DNA from 2 places in the Diaphorobacter sp. LR2014-1 genome. Region 2 is predicted to be linked to the other one. Evidence: predicted binding sites of a transcription regulator. Region 2 holds the regulator's gene; the other holds the start of a gene.
What was found. Region 2 encodes NrdR, which represses ribonucleotide reductase genes. Its sites were predicted from a motif close to CACNANATNTNGTG; they were not measured.
Positions count from the first base shown of each region.

Region 1: BV908_RS02990 (ribonucleoside-diphosphate reductase subunit alpha) is a predicted target of NrdR. The motif match lies at 4,734-4,747, and genes of this name have one in related genera.

Region 1 covers NZ_MTBE01000002.1:223,987-231,767, forward strand. The annotation lists gene ccsA (cytochrome c biogenesis protein CcsA) at 1-443, shown strand, start outside; gene BV908_RS02970 (PP0621 family protein) at 440-670, shown strand; gene BV908_RS02975 (histidine kinase dimerization/phospho-acceptor domain-containing protein) at 675-2,375, shown strand; gene BV908_RS02980 (sigma-54 dependent transcriptional regulator) at 2,391-3,899, shown strand; gene ampD (1,6-anhydro-N-acetylmuramyl-L-alanine amidase AmpD) at 3,880-4,479, shown strand; gene BV908_RS02990 (ribonucleoside-diphosphate reductase subunit alpha) at 4,835-7,753, shown strand.
Region 2 covers NZ_MTBE01000009.1:59,247-67,027, forward strand. The annotation lists gene BV908_RS09405 (DUF748 domain-containing protein) at 1-2,952, opposite strand, end outside; gene BV908_RS09410 (lytic transglycosylase domain-containing protein) at 3,671-4,510, shown strand; ZMP/ZTP riboswitch at 4,554-4,713, shown strand; gene glyA (serine hydroxymethyltransferase) at 4,748-5,992, shown strand; gene nrdR (transcriptional regulator NrdR) at 6,005-6,454, shown strand; gene aroC (chorismate synthase) at 6,531-7,631, opposite strand; gene BV908_RS09430 (CBS domain-containing protein) at 7,725-7,781, opposite strand, start outside.

The DNA of each region.
Region 1 (7,781 bases), on a different contig from region 2:
CGCCCTGGCTGCCGCTGCACCTCACGCTGGGCATTGCATGCTATGGCCTGTTTGCAGCAGCGGTGGTGCACGCCTGGCTCATGAGCCGTGCCGAGCGCCAGATGCGCCTGGCAGCCGATTCGCACAGCGGCATGCCGCTGCTGACGCTGGAGCGGCTCACGTTCCGCTTCGTGACGGCGGGCTTTGTGCTGCTCTCGGCCACGCTGGTGGCGGGCTGGCTGTTCAGCGAGCAGCTCTACGGCCGCGCCTGGCTGTGGGACCACAAGGCCGTGTTCTCGCTGCTGGCCTGGATCACATTCGCAGTGCTGCTGCTGGGCCGCTCGCGCTTTGGCTGGCGCGGCCGCAGCGCCGTGCGCGTGCTGTATGCAGGCACGGCACTGCTGCTGCTGGCCTACGTGGGCTCGCGCTTCGTGATGGAAGTGGTGCTGGGGCGGGCGGCATGAAATACCTGGTCCTGTTCGCTGTGCTGGCCGTGGTCTACGCGGTGTGGCGCGCGCAGCGCCGTGCGTCTGCGCCGCGGCAAGGCAACACCCAGCGCCCGTCCATCGCACCGCCACAGGACATGGTGCGCTGCGCCCACTGCAGCGTGCACCTGCCACGTGGCGATGCCGTGCCCGAGGGGGCGCATATGTACTGCAGCACCGCCCACCGGGACCGTGGGCCCGCCTGAGCCGATGCCCTCCAAGCTGGCAGCCGCCGCCTCTCCCCTGCCCTTTCATCGCCTGTGGAATGCCTTCCTCACAGCGCGCGTGATGGTGGCGCTGGCGCTGCTGCTGCTGCAGTTGCTGGGCATTGCACTCAACCAGGCCGGCGAACCGCTGCTGTTCAGCATCTGCCTGGGCTACCTGGTGGCCACGGTGGCGCTGCGGGTGTGGGGGCACGGCGCCGTCCCTGATCCGCGGCCCGGCATCCAGTGGTTGCCGTCCATCGGGCTGGATCTGTTGCTGGTCAGCGTGCTGCAGGCGCTGCAGCAGTCGGGCGGCTTGAATTTCACGCCGTTGTTCGGACTTCCGGTCCTGATGGCAGGCGTGCTGGGATCCTTGACACTGGCTCTGGCAACCACGGCCGGCGCCACGCTGCTGCTGCTGGCCTGGGCCTGGTGGCTGGGCACATACGGCGGCGCCGGAGACGGCACGCAGCGCTACCTGCAGGCGGCGTTGACAGGCACCGGCTACTTCATCGTCGCCTATCTGGTGCACCTGCTGGCCGCCAAGCTCACCAGCGAGCAGCAGATGGCCCGGCGCAGCCAGATGGATGCGCGCACCCACCGCGCGGTCAGTGCCCTGGTGATGCAGCACGTGGCCGATGGCGTGCTGGTGCTGGACCTGCATGGCCAGGTCCGCCTGGCCAACCCCGCGGCATTGCTGATGCTCGGCCACAAGATCTCCGGAGATTCCTCCCTGACGCTCACCCACACGGCGGCCTTCAAACCCCTCATGGACCTGGCGTGCGCCACTTTCCAGATGGAGCGTCCCCAGCATGCCGATGTCAACGTCCTGCACGATGGCCAGATCCCCATGGCCCTGCGCGTGCGCGCATGGCTCACCCACACGCAGGACACCCCGGACGACTCTCCGGGGGAGCCGCTGTGCGTAATGTTCCTGCACGACCTGCGCGAGATGGAAGCGCACTTGCGCACCGAGAAGCTGGCCGCCATGGGGCGGATGTCGGCCGCCGTGGCGCATGAGATCCGCAACCCGCTGGCAGCGATCGTGCAGGCCAACGAACTACTGGACGAAGACCTGGACGACCCCACACAGAAGCGCCTGACACACATGGTGCGCCAAAACGCCGACCGGCTGGTGCGCATCACCGAAGACGTACTGGACATTGCGCGCGTGCAGCACCAGATCCACCAGGCCAGCTCCTCCACCGTGGCACTGGATGCCATGGTGCAGCAGGTGTGGAACGACTGGACGGCGCAGGACCCCGCACGCCGCCAGGGGCAACTGGTACTGGACGCGGGCTCGGCGCAGGTGGAGTTCGACGCCGAGCACCTGCGGCGCGTGCTGGTGAACCTGCTGGACAACGCATTGCGCTACAAGGGCCCCGAACCCGATTCGCTATGCCTCGCGACGCGCGCCACCCCCGGCGGGAAGGCCGGCGTGCAGGTGTGGAGCGATGGCGCGCCGCTGGACAAATCGGTGGAGCGGCATCTGTTCGAGCCTTTCTTCTCATCCGAAAGCCGCTCCAGCGGGCTGGGCTTGTACATCTGCCGCGAGCTGTGCCAGCGCCACGGGGCGGCCATCGGCCACCAGCGCACCACACGCAGCCTGGCGCGCGGCGAGGTGGCGGGAAACGCCTTCACTGTGACCTTCCGCAGTCTTTCGCGCCCTGCGGACAGCGCATCACTGTTTGACACAATCGTGGTCTGACACGGCCCACAGACCATGAATGCATCCACCGCCTCCATTCTTGTCGTCGATGACGAACCCGATCTGCGCACCCTCTATGAGCTGACCCTGCTGCGCGAAGGCTACCGCGTGGAGACCGCCGCCAGCGTGGACGACGCGCGCCAACAGCTGCAGACGCAGAAGTTCGACGTCGTGATCACCGACATGCGGCTGCCCGACGGCTTCGGCATGGACTTGCTGCACGACCTGCGCAGCCAACAGCGGCGTGAACGCTGCGTGGTCATGACGGCCTATGGATCGGCCGAGAACGCGGTGGAGGCGCTGCGCGCGGGCGCGTTCGACTACCTGACCAAGCCCGTGGACCTGAAGCAATTCCGTGCCGTGGTGGCCTCGGCGGTGCAGGGTATTGGCGCCGTACTGGCGGCGCCCAAATCCACCCGCCCCGGCGCACGCAATGTCACGCAGTGGCCGGACATGCAAGATCCTGTGCTGGATCGCCTGATCGGCGACTCCGAAGCCATGCGCAATGTGAAGCAGCGCATCGCCAAGGTGGCGCGCAGCATGGCCCCCGTGCTGGTGCGTGGCGAGTCAGGCACGGGCAAGGAACTGGTGGCCCGCGCGCTGCATGCCAGCAGCCAGCGCTCCGAAGGCCCACTGATCGCCGTCAACTGCGGCGCAATTCCCGAGAACCTGCTGGAGGCAGAGTTCTTTGGCGCGCGCAAGGGTTCCTACACCGGCTCTACGCACGACCGGGAGGGCTACTTCCAGGCCGCCCGTGGAGGCACGCTGTTCCTTGACGAAATTGGCGACCTGCCGCTGCCCATGCAATCCAAACTGCTGCGTGCGATCCAGGAGCGCACGGTACGGCCCCTGGGCTCCACGCAGGAAGAAGCCGTGGACGTGCGCATCGTCAGCGCCACGCACCGAGACCTGGCCGCTGACGTGCAGGCGGGGCGCTTCCGCCAGGATCTGTATTACCGGCTGAATGTCATCGAACTGCTGATCCCACCGTTGCGCGAGCGGCGAGAGGACCTGCCCGCGCTGTGCGAGGCCTTGCTGGCCCGTATCGAGCAAGAATCGGGGGTGGCCGTTCCCCACCTGACAGAGGAAGCGCTGCAGTGCATTGCACAGCACCCGCTCACCGGCAATGTGCGCGAGCTGGAAAACCTGCTGCACCGCGCGGTAGCCCTCAGCGATGGCCATGAGCTGCACGTCGAAGGCGCGCCAGCCTCCACCGTGGAGGCACCGCCACCCCTACCGCAGCCCGTACCGTCCGCACCAGCCATCGCGCAGCCTGCTGAGCCGCACGCGCCCCCTCGTTGGTCCGGCATCAGCGAAGGCATGCCCCTGCCCAACGACCTGCAAGCCTGGCTCGACCAGCAGGAACGGGAAATACTCGTGCGCGCCCTGCGCGAGGCGGGTTTCAACCGCACGGCCACCGCAGCCCGCCTGGGCATCAGCCTGCGCCAGATCCGTTACCGGATTGCCCGGCTGCACATCGAGGTACCGCAAGACGGCGACAGCCATGGCGACGCGCAGCCCTGAGCGTGCGGCCCGGCGGCCCGCCTGGCACGGCGGCTGGTACGCGAATGCGAGACGCATGGACTCGCCCAACCACGGGCCACGCCCCCCGCAGGCCAGCGTGGACCTCATCGTGGTGCATTCCATCAGCCTTCCCCCCGGGCAGTTTGGCGGGGACCATGTCCACCGGCTTTTCATGAACCAGCTGGACTGGGACGCCCATCCTTATTTCCAGCAGATTCGCGGCCTGGAAGTGTCGACGCATTTCTTCATCACGCGCGCGGGTGTGCTGTGGCAGTTCGTGGACGTGGGCCGACGCGCCTGGCACGCGGGCCGTTCCCACTACCGGGGGCGCGATGCCTGCAACGACGACTCGATCGGCGTTGAGCTCGAGGGGCTGGAAGGTGGGAGCTTCGAGCAAGCGCAGTACGCCACCCTTGTGACCCTTTGCAAGGCGCTGCGGCAGCGCTACCCCGTGCGCTACATCGCAGGACATGAGCACATCGCCCCTGAACGCAAACACGACCCAGGCCCTGGGTTTGACTGGCGTGTACTTCGTGGAGCCTTCGCCGGCACGGGTGTTCTTTTTCCGCCAGGGTGTTGATCCTCCCAGGCACCTGGACGCATTGCCGCACTTTGCGCCTTCGCCTCGCCTTCACTGCTCAGGATGAAGTTGCACGCGCGTTTGCGCGCAAGATCGGCCGGCATGCCGCACCATGGCTCAAGCCGTCGGATGCGGGCCTGATCCTACGGGGGCTGCGACGGCAGTAGAAGGCCCAGGCGTTCAATCACGTCGAAACGATCTCGCCAGCCTCTTACGGGGATACACTACCCCTAGTGTCTTGAGCCATCAACACACACTAGATATAGTGTGCGGCGACAGTCTACGCCGCCGTCTCGCCGGCCGAAGGTGACTGCCGTCCGCCTGGCCATTTCTCCGAACACCTCCGAGGACCTCCATGCACGCTGCGCCCCTATCCGCTCCTGTTGACACCCCATCGCCTGCACGGGCCACCCCGTCAGCCACGCCGACCGGGGCCCATCCACTGATGCACTACCAGATCATCCGCCGCAACGGCGCCGTGGTGCCCTTCGAGCCGCAAAAAATCGCCGTGGCGATGATGAAAGCATTCCTGGCCGTTCACGGGGCACAGGGAGCGGCCTCGGCGAGCGTGCGCGAAGTGGTGGATCAGCTGACCCAGGCAGTCGTGCGCGCGCTGATGCGCTCGCGCCCCGCGGGAGGAACGTTCCACATTGAGGACGTGCAGGACCAGGTGGAGCTGGGCTTGATGCGAGGCAGCCATCATGAGGTGGCACGCGCCTACGTGCTCTACCGCGAGCGCCGCGCGCAAGAACGCGCACAGAAGAAGGAACAACTGCTACCCCAGATGCCGGCCCTGTATGTACAGGACCAAGGTCAGCGCGTGGAGCTTGACATTCTGCGCCTGCAGAGCCTGGTAGAAGCCGCATGCACGGGCCTGGGATCGGACGTCCAGGCCGCGCCCATCATCGCGGAGACCATGCGCAACCTGTACGACGGCGTACCCATGGACGAGGTGTACAAGGCATCCATCCTCGCGGCGCGCACCCTGATCGAGAAAGATCCCGGCTACACCTACGCGACGGCACGACTGTTGCTGCACACCATCGTGCGCGAGGTGTTAGGCCGCGACGTGAATCCCGCCGACATGGCCCTGGCCTACGCCGACAACTTTCCACAATTCATCCGCCAGGGCGTGGACAACGAGTTGCTCGACCCGCGCCTGATGGAATTCGACCTGCAGCGCCTGGGAAGCACACTGAAGGCCGAGCGCGACCTGCAGTTCGACTATCTTGGCCTACAGACGCTGTACGACCGCTACTTCCTGCATGTGCGCAAAACGCGCATCGAGCTGCCTCAGACCTTTTTCATGCGCGTGGCCATGGGCCTGGCGCTGCGCGAGGACGACCGCAACGCCCGTGCCATCGAGTTCTACGAACTGCTCAGCTCCTTCGATTTCATGAGCAGCACGCCCACGCTGTTCAACAGCGGCACATTGCGCTCGCAGCTATCCAGCTGCTACCTGACCACGGTGCCCGACGAGCTGGAGGGCATCTACGAATCCATCAAGGAAAACGCCCTGCTGTCCAAGTTCGCGGGCGGCCTGGGTAACGACTGGACACGCGTACGCGCCCTCGGTGCACGCATCAAGGGCACGAACGGCGAGTCGCAAGGCGTGGTGCCGTTCCTCAAGGTGGTCAACGACACGGCCGTGGCCGTGAACCAGGGCGGCAAGCGCAAGGGTGCCGTCTGCACCTACCTGGAAAGCTGGCACCTGGACATCGAAGAATTCCTGGAGCTGCGCAAGAACACCGGCGACGACCGGCGACGCACACACGACATGAACACGGCCAACTGGATTCCCGACCTGTTCATGAAACGCGTAATGGAAAAGGGCCTGTGGACACTGTTTTCCCCCTCGGATGTCCCTGATCTGCACGACCTGTACGGACAGGCCTTCGAAAAAGCCTACATCGCCTACGAGGCCAAGGCCGAGAGCGGCGAGCTGCCTCTGTTCAAACGCGTACCGGCCGTCGACCTCTGGCGCAAGATGCTTTCCATGCTGTTCGAGACCGGGCATCCCTGGATCACCTTCAAGGACCCGTGCAACATCCGCTCTCCCCAGCAGCATGTAGGCGTAGTGCACAGTTCCAATCTCTGTACCGAGATCACGCTCAACACCAGCGATGCCGAGACGGCCGTGTGCAACCTGGGATCGGTGAACCTCGCGCGCCATCTCAAGGACGGAGGCATCGACCACGACAAGCTGCGCAAAACCGTGAGCACGGCCATGCGCATGCTGGACAACGTGATTGACATCAACTACTACGCCGTACAGAAGGCCAAGGATTCCAACCTGCGCCACCGCCCCGTCGGCCTGGGCCTGATGGGGTTCCAGGACGCGCTGTATGAACTGCGCATCCCCTACGCAAGCGACGCCGCAGTGGAGTTTGCCGATACCTCCATGGAGGCTCTCTGCTATTACGCCTACTGGGCCTCAACCGATCTCGCCCAAGAACGGGGCCAATACTCCAGTTACCAGGGTTCTCTGTGGTCCCAGGGCATCCTGCCGCTGGATTCACTGCAGTTGCTGGAGCAGGAACGTGGCGGGTACGTGGAGGTGGACCGTACGACCCGTCTGGACTGGGACATGCTGCGCGCCAAGATCGCGCAAGACGGCATGCGCAACTCCAACTGCATCGCCATTGCGCCCACAGCCACCATCTCGAACATCGTTGGCGTGGACGCCTCCATTGAGCCCTCCTTCGGCAATCTCTCCGTCAAATCCAACCTCTCGGGAGAGTTCACGGTCATCAACCAGTACCTGGTGCGCGACCTGAAGCAGCTGGGCCTGTGGGACGACGTGATGCTCATGGACCTCAAGCACTTCAAGGGATCGCTGCACGCGATCGACCGCGTTCCCCTCACCGTCAAGGCACTGTATGCCACCGCCTTCGAAGTCGCTCCCACCTGGCTCGTCGAAGCGGCGGCGCGTCGACAGAAATGGATCGACCAGGCGCAGAGCCTGAACATCTATATGGCCGGCGCCTCAGGCAAGAAGCTCGACGAGACATACAAGCTTGCGTGGATACGCGGCCTGAAGACCACTTACTACCTGCGCACGCAGAGCGCGACGCATGTGGAGATGAGTACCGTGAACACACGCCAGCTCAATGCCGTCGCGTCCGGCGCAAGCGACACGGGGGAGGGAACGATGGCACCAAGCTCGGCACTGAACGCTGCCGTGGCCGCAGCGCAAGCGCAGGCTGCTGCCATCCCTGCGACCGACGTGAAGTTCTGCGCCATTGACGACCCCGGCTGCGAAGCCTGCCAGTAATGCCGTGCGCATGCGGGCGCAGCGTGAC
Region 2 (7,781 bases):
CTCCACGGGCTCCCCAAACGCCAGTTGGTTCAATACCAGCTTGTTGGTAGCGATGAGCTGCCCATCGGGCAAGATCTTGTACGCCACGTCCATGCTGAGCTTGCCCTTCTCTATCCCATGACCCGCGTACTTGATGCTGTAAGGCGACAACGGGGGCAGCTCAAGGTCACGCATGCGCCCCTGAATATCCAGCGCCAGGGGCTTGACCAGCGGGTTGATGCGGCCGGTGACTTCCAGTGACGCCGTCCCCTGGGCGCGACCGCGCAATTCCAGGTCGGCCATCTGCGGCGCTGCCCCCGCCTCCGGCGACACCGAGGAAAATGCGCTCAACCGGCCCGTGAGTGCACTCAGGTCGGCAGAGTAGTTGGGTTTGATGAAGTAATCCGTGAAACGCACCGACCCATTGGTCAGCGCCACGGGACCAAAGCGGATCTGCGGAGCCGAAGGGGCCGCTGCCGGAGCGGCGGCCGCAGCGTTCGATGCCGCAACCGCGTCTTCCGCTGCCGACGCCTTGCGAATATCCTGCAAATTGATGCGGCCGTCTTCCTGCACGATGATCCGTGCGAAGAAATCGCTGAGCGCCGTTTCCTTCACATCCAGAGACACAGGCTGGTCTGGCTGCAAATTCATCGCCACCCCGCGCAACGCCAGGGATTTCCAGCGCAGCAGATCCTCGCCCCGCGCGCCTACGCCCCGGGCACCTACGGTCCGCTCGCCGGCCTTCGTCTCCTCAGGCATGTCCAAGCCAGCCTTGGCGCGCACGCGCACCTCGTCCAGCGACACATCCCCCTTGACTGAAACAGTGGCGCCGGCATTCCCCTGGACATAGCGCACGTCTCCGTCGAAGCCACCATCGGCGCGGAGGACGTCGACATTAAGCTCCTGCCCTACATAGGGCTCCAGCGCGTGCAACGGCAGGTGTTGGGCGTGTACCTTGCCCTGCGCCGTCAGAACGGGCGCCATCGCCACCGAGCCCTCGTAGCGCAATCGCCCGGGTTCAGTCCTCCCTGCACCCACCCGGCCTTCCAGGCGCAATGACGTGGGAGTGACCCGCCCGTCCGCATAAGCGAGATCCCGCGCGTGCAGCTGCAGATCGAACACATTCAGCGCTACGGCGCTCTGCGCTGCCGCGTCGCGCAAAGCCACTGCTGCGCCATCGATCTCCAGGGAAGCCAGCCCCATGGACCAGGGAAGACCCGCAGCCTTTGGAGCGTCCGCGTTGGGCCCCGTCACCCCCGGGGGCGACACGCCCCACTGTTCAAACATCCACTCCCCCGTGCGAGTGCGCGACAGCAGCAGGCGCGGCCTCTGCAACGAAATCCGCTCTACCGATACGGCGCGCTGGGGCCAGCGTATCCAGGCATTGCCCGCTTCCAGCCGGCTCCACGCGGCCAGTGAATCCGCAGGCGCGTCCTTGATTCCTGCGCTCTGCAGTGGAACGCATTGTTCCTTGGAGGCGCAACGCAGCGCCAACTTATCCACGGACAACGCAGCCACCTTCGCCAGCACGACATCGCCATGCCGTGCTATTCCCAGGTCCGCATCCACGGAACCTTCCACGCGGGGTTGCAGCACGCCCGCCAGATAGGGCGCAGCGATGGACAGCGGCAGGCCCTTGATGGAAAGGGCGGCCTGCGCCTGCGAGGCGCTCACCTGGCCCAGTACAGCCAATCGCGCGGATTCGCTGCTGCCGGCGGCCGCAGACTGCCTGAGGGAAGCACTCGCACGCAGTTGCATGGGCTGTTCCAGCGGCAAGGCAATGGACGACGCTTCTACCTGCAAGTCTTCCACCTCCCACGCGGCGGTCCCCCGCGGCAGGCTGGCATCGGTCCATTGGATGAAGCCATCCCGCAAACCCACCCTGGCGATATGGACACGCCAGGGCTCCGCAGACTCCTTTGTCTGTGGCGCTGGGTGCTCATCCCTGTCGGCCCGTGGCAATCCCGCAAGCTTTACTTCACCCGCCTCGTTTCGCCGTACATGTGCACGCGCGCCGCGCCATTCCAGCAGATCAATGTTGATCCTGCGCCGCAGGGGCTCCGCCTCCTTGAATACGGCACGCATTTCCTCGAATTGCAGCAAAGGCTGCTCCTGCGCATCGGTGGCATGTACCCCGCTCAGTTGCACATCCCCGGAAATCAGCAGTCGAGGGGTCTCCCGCTGCTCAAACCCTAGTTGAACATCCGCGCCCAATCGCCCCGCCTTGAGCCGCACCGGCACGCTGGGCGGCAGGTAGCGACCGAAGGGGGCCAGGTCGAAATTCTCAATATGCAGGCGAACCTCGGCTTGCCTGGCGTCCATGAAGGGAGTGGCCATCGCCGAGGTATCAAAGGTGCTGCCGTTGAGCTCAAACGCCAGGCGCGGCGTCACCTTGACCTCGCGGTCCGCAGAAAAACTGCTCAGGAAAGGAACGTCCAGTTCCACGCGGCGCAACGTGTGCACCACCTTCACCGTACGGTCATCGAATTCGACGACACCACCCTTCAATGCGATATTGAAGAGCGCGAAATGTGCCGGCTCCGTGGCTGATTTCTCGCCCTGCGGCTTCGCCGCCATGAGCGCGAGCAGGTCATCCACGTCATAAACCCCTGGGGCCAATTGCGTGACACGAACTACCGGGTCGTCTACCTGCAGCGCATCGATCACTGGAGCGCCCCGCCAAAGGGATTGCAATTCAGCGTCTATATAGATGCGGCCCACCCGTACCTGCTCTGAACTGCCATCCTTTGACGCCAGGGCTACGCCGTGCAAAGTGGCCTCCAAAGTCCAGGGCAAAAACTCCACCCGTTCGACCGTCAGCTTGCGCCCCAGCGCTTCACTCGCATGCCTTTCAATCTGCGACTGCGCCAGCGGAGGGACCACCAGCCAACCGAGCAGCCACGCGCCGCCCCAGCACAGCACCAACCATGCAAATCGACGAATCCAGGGGTTGTTCTTGATGGCTTGCAGCACGCGGCACCTATTCTGTTGAGCTACCAACGCAATGGGACCGTTCCCGCGCCGACGCAGGCAGGTAAAAAAACGCAAAAAAAGAAAGCCCGGTGTCGAACTTCTTCGCACACCGGGCTTGACGGCTGACACAACGGTCTTTCGCCATCTTTTTGCGCTTGGGAGAGGATCGTCTCAAGCGCAGGAGGCAAGGGATTGCCTCCAGGGGTTGCCTTGGAGGAGATCTCATGTGATGCGGCACTGTCTGCCATTCATCGCGCTGATCGCCCCGTTTGGCGGATGCCTGAGTCGTTCAGGCGCCTCAAAGATAGCAAATTCGAGCGCGCCTTCCAACAGCTTTTAGCAATGAAAAATTTCATGCAATTGACTGTTTCGTTAATCAGTCGAATTGCTTGCGCACAGACCCTTCTTAAAAGGACATGCGTGAAAAATCTGTGCTTTCCCACAGATTTAACAGAACTTTTTGTTCTAAAAAATTCAAATGTTAGTATTGACCTTGAATTTGGAGACCTCCTAGAATCCGCCAGCCCTCAACCAAGGCCTAGTAAAAACCCTAGCCGCTACAGATTTCGGCTACGACAGTCAACAGATTCCCCTGGGCCTAACGCGCCTAAACGGACTGAACGGCATACCCACCCAGACCCCACCGTCTGGCAGGACCGGACTCCTGAGCAACCACGGCAGTGCTCTTCGCTCAGGAGCCGACTTAGAAAGGAAAGCTATGACAGCGTCAGGAAATGTGATTGCCGGCGTCCGCACGTTTGCGGGCGATGTGATCAACGGTTTTCTGGAAGTGACACACAGCGGCTTCGCCCTGCTCGGGCTGGGCGTCGTCTTTGGCGTGATCACACTTACGGCACGCCCGGACCTGCGCCAGGCAGGAGAAGAAGAACTCATGGGCTGGCTGCAGGCCCGCCAGGAAGCCGTAGTGGGCTTCCCTATGGAGCCTGCCGCAAGCGAGCGGGCAGTAGCGCTCAACCCCAAGGAGTTGCCGCGGGAACAGGCTGCCGTGGCCTACTGGCTCAGCAAGAAGTACCGCGTGGCGCCCGAACCGCTGGCGGCACTGGTCACCGAGGCGTATGAAATCGGCGCGCGGACCAAGCTGGATCCCACCTTGATCCTGGCCGTCATGGCCGTGGAATCGAGCTTCAACCCGTTTGCACAAAGCCCGGTAGGTGCGCAAGGATTGATGCAGGTGATGACGCGCGTGCATACCGACAAGTACGAAGGCTTTGGTGGGCACCTGGCGGCATTCGATCCCGTGGCCAACCTGCGCGTGGGCGTGAAGGTGCTGCAGGAGTGCATCGCGCGCGCCGGCTCGCTGGAAGGCGGACTGCGTTACTACGTCGGCGCAGCCAACCTGCCCGACGACGGGGGCTACGCCGCCAAGGTACTGGCGGAGCATTTCCGGCTGCGCCAGGTCGCCAATGGTCGCACGGGCGTTTCTCCCGCCGGCCCCGTGAATCCACCTCTCCTGTCCACCAAGGCTCCTGCCACACCGGAAGCCGCACCTGCAACCCCTGCCACTGGCGAGAAGGTGGCCCTGCTGAGCGGCCTCTGAAGAGCCTACTCTGGCATTGATGAAGGGCGTGCTCAGCTACACTAGCAGGGCACGCAACTGGCGATAGGCGCGGACGTCCCCCGGGGCACCGCCGCTGACGTGGACACCGGCAGGAAACAGCGTTTTTCTGCAAACCACTGGGGAGCGTGCCGCGCGGCAGGCACCAGCCCCGCAGCGATCCGTCGTTCGCCTGGGCAGCCCTTGATTGCCAAGGGACACTTAGTTCATCGGACTGCCATGTACCAACGCAATATTCTTGTCGAACAAACCGATCCCGAGGTGTGGGCCGCCATCCAGGCCGAAGACCGCCGCCAGGAAGAACACATTGAGCTGATCGCCAGCGAGAACTACGCCTCGCCCGCCGTGATGGCCGCTCAGGGCTCGCAGCTCACCAACAAGTACGCCGAAGGCTACCCTGGCAAGCGCTACTACGGCGGCTGCGAGAACGTGGACGTGATCGAGCAGTTGGCCATCGACCGCATCAAGCAACTCTTCGGCGCCGAAGCGGCCAATGTGCAGCCCAACTCGGGTTCGCAGGCCAACCAGGCTGTGCTGATGGCCTTCCTGAAGCCCGGCGACACCATTCTGGGCATGAGCCTGGCCGAGGGCGGCCACCTCACGCACGGCATGCCGCTGAACATGAGCGGCAAGTGGTTCAACGTAGTCTCCTACGGACTGAACGACAAGGAAGAGATCGACTACGACGCGCTGGAAGCCAAGGCCCGCGAGCACAAGCCCAAGCTGATCATCGCCGGCGCCTCCGCCTACGCCCTGCGCATCGACTTCGAGCGCTTCGCGAAGATCGCCAAGGAAGTCGGCGCCATCTTCTGGGTGGACATTGCCCACTATGCCGGTCTGGTCGTCGCGGGCGAGTACCCCAACCCGGTGCCGTTTGCGGACGTGGTGACCTCCACCACGCACAAGAGCCTGCGCGGCCCACGCGGCGGCATCATTCTGATGAAGGCCGAGCACGAGAAGGCCATCAACAGCGCCATCTTCCCCGGCCTGCAGGGCGGCCCGCTGGAGCACGTCATCGCCGCCAAGGCCGTGGCCTTCAAGGAAGCCCTGTCGCCCGAGTTCAAGCAGTATCAGCAGCAGGTGACCAAGAACGCCAAGGTGTTCGCGGAAACGCTGATCCAGCGCGGACTGCGCATCGTGAGCGGTCGCACCGAAAGCCACGTGATGCTGGTGGACCTTCGCGCCAAGGGCATCACCGGCAAGGAGGCCGAGGCAGCCCTGGGCAAGGCCCATATCACGATCAACAAGAACGCGATCCCCAACGATCCCGAAAAGCCGATGGTCACCAGCGGCATTCGCGTGGGCACGCCCGCCATCACGACACGGGGTTTCAAGGAAGAGGAAACGCGCCTCACGGCCAACCTGGTGGCCGACGTGCTGGACAATCCGCATGACGAGGCGAACCTGGAAGCCGTGCGCGCCAAGGTGCACGCGCTGACCAGCCGCTTCCCGGTCTATCGCTGATCGACCGCCGCGATGAAGTGCCCCTTTTGCAGCCATCAGGAGACCCAGGTCGTCGAGACCCGCGTCTCCGAGGACGGGGACTTCATCCGCCGCAGGCGCCAGTGCGGCGCCTGCGACAAGCGCTTCACAACCTACGAACGACCGGAAGTCAACTTCCCCACGGTCGTCAAGAAGGACGGCCGCCGCGTCGAATACGACCGCGAGAAACTGCTGGGATCGTTCAAGCTGGCGCTGCGCAAGCGACCGGTGAGCACAGTGCAGATCGACTCGGCCATCGAGCGCATCGAGGAAAAGCTGCTCAACCTGGGGCAGCGCGAGATTCTGTCCAGCCGCATCGGCGAGCTGGTCATGCGCGAGCTGAAGAAGCTCGACAAGGTGGCCTATGTGCGCTACGCCAGCGTTTACCGCAGCTTCGAGGACATCGACGAGTTCCGCGCGCTGGTGGACGAAGTCCGCAAGTAAGCCGCAGCTCTCCCATTGCTCTTCTATTGATAGCTGGCAGCGCCCACTGGGCGGGCGCTACAGCCGTTTTTGACCATCACCCCAGGCGGACTGCCGGAATCGGAGCCACGGCCTGCACCACGTCGCCGCATTGCGCACGGTGGCGCAGCGCATGGTCCATGATGACCAATGCAAGCAACGCCTCGGCGATCGGCGCGGCGCGGATGCCCACGCAGGGGTCGTGGCGCCCCTTCGTGATCACCTCGGTACTCTGGCCGTGGATGTCGATGGACTCGCGCGGGCTGATGATGGAACTGGTGGGCTTGATGGCCAGCGACACCTCGAGGTCCTGCCCGGTGCTGATGCCGCCCAGCACGCCACCCGCGTTGTTGCTGGCGAAGCCCGTGGGCGTGAGCGAATCGCCGTGCGTGGTGCCACGCTGGGCCACGCTGGCAAAGCCGGCGCCAATCTCCACACCCTTCACGGCGTTCAGGCCCATCATCACATGGGCGATGTCGGCGTCCAGCTTGTCGTACAGCGGCTCGCCCAGCCCCACGGGCACACCGGTAGCTTGCACACGAATGCGCGCGCCGCAGGAGTCGCCGGACTTGCGCAGCGCGTCCATGTAGTCCTCGTAGGCCTGCACGTCGGCCACCGGCGCGAAGAAGGGGTTGTGCGGCACATGCTCCCAGCTCTCGAACGGGATGGGCAGCTCGCCCAGTTGGGTCATGCAGGCACGAAAGCGGGTGCCGTATTTCTCGGCCAGCCATTTCTTGGCCACCGCGCCGGCGGCCACGGTGGGTGCCGTGAGGCGCGCAGACGAGCGGCCGCCACCGCGCGGGTCGCGCAGGCCGTACTTGTGCCAGTAGGCATAGTCGGCATGCCCCGGGCGGAAGCTCTGCGCGATGTTGCCGTAGTCCTTGCTGCGCTGGTCGGTGTTGCGGATCAGCAGCGCGATGGGCGTGCCGGTGGTCTTGCCCTCATATACGCCCGAGAGGATTTCCACCGCATCCGGCTCGTTGCGCTGCGTCACATGGCGGCTGGTGCCGGGGCGGCGGCGGTCCAGGTCGGCCTGAATGTCGGCCTCGGACAGTTCCATGCCGGGCGGGCAGCCGTCGATCACGCAGCCGATGGCGGGGCCATGGGATTCACCAAAGTTGGTGACGCAAAAAAGGGTACCGAGTGTGTTGCCGCTCATAGGAGTGCGATTATCCCCGAGCCACTGTTACTACCAAAAAAATAGCTGCCAGCGCTTGATTGACAAGCGCTGGCAGCTATTTTGATCACCAAATCAGTTGGCCGGCCGCGATTCTTCCTGCGGCCAGTCGCGGATGTAGGCCTTGAGCAG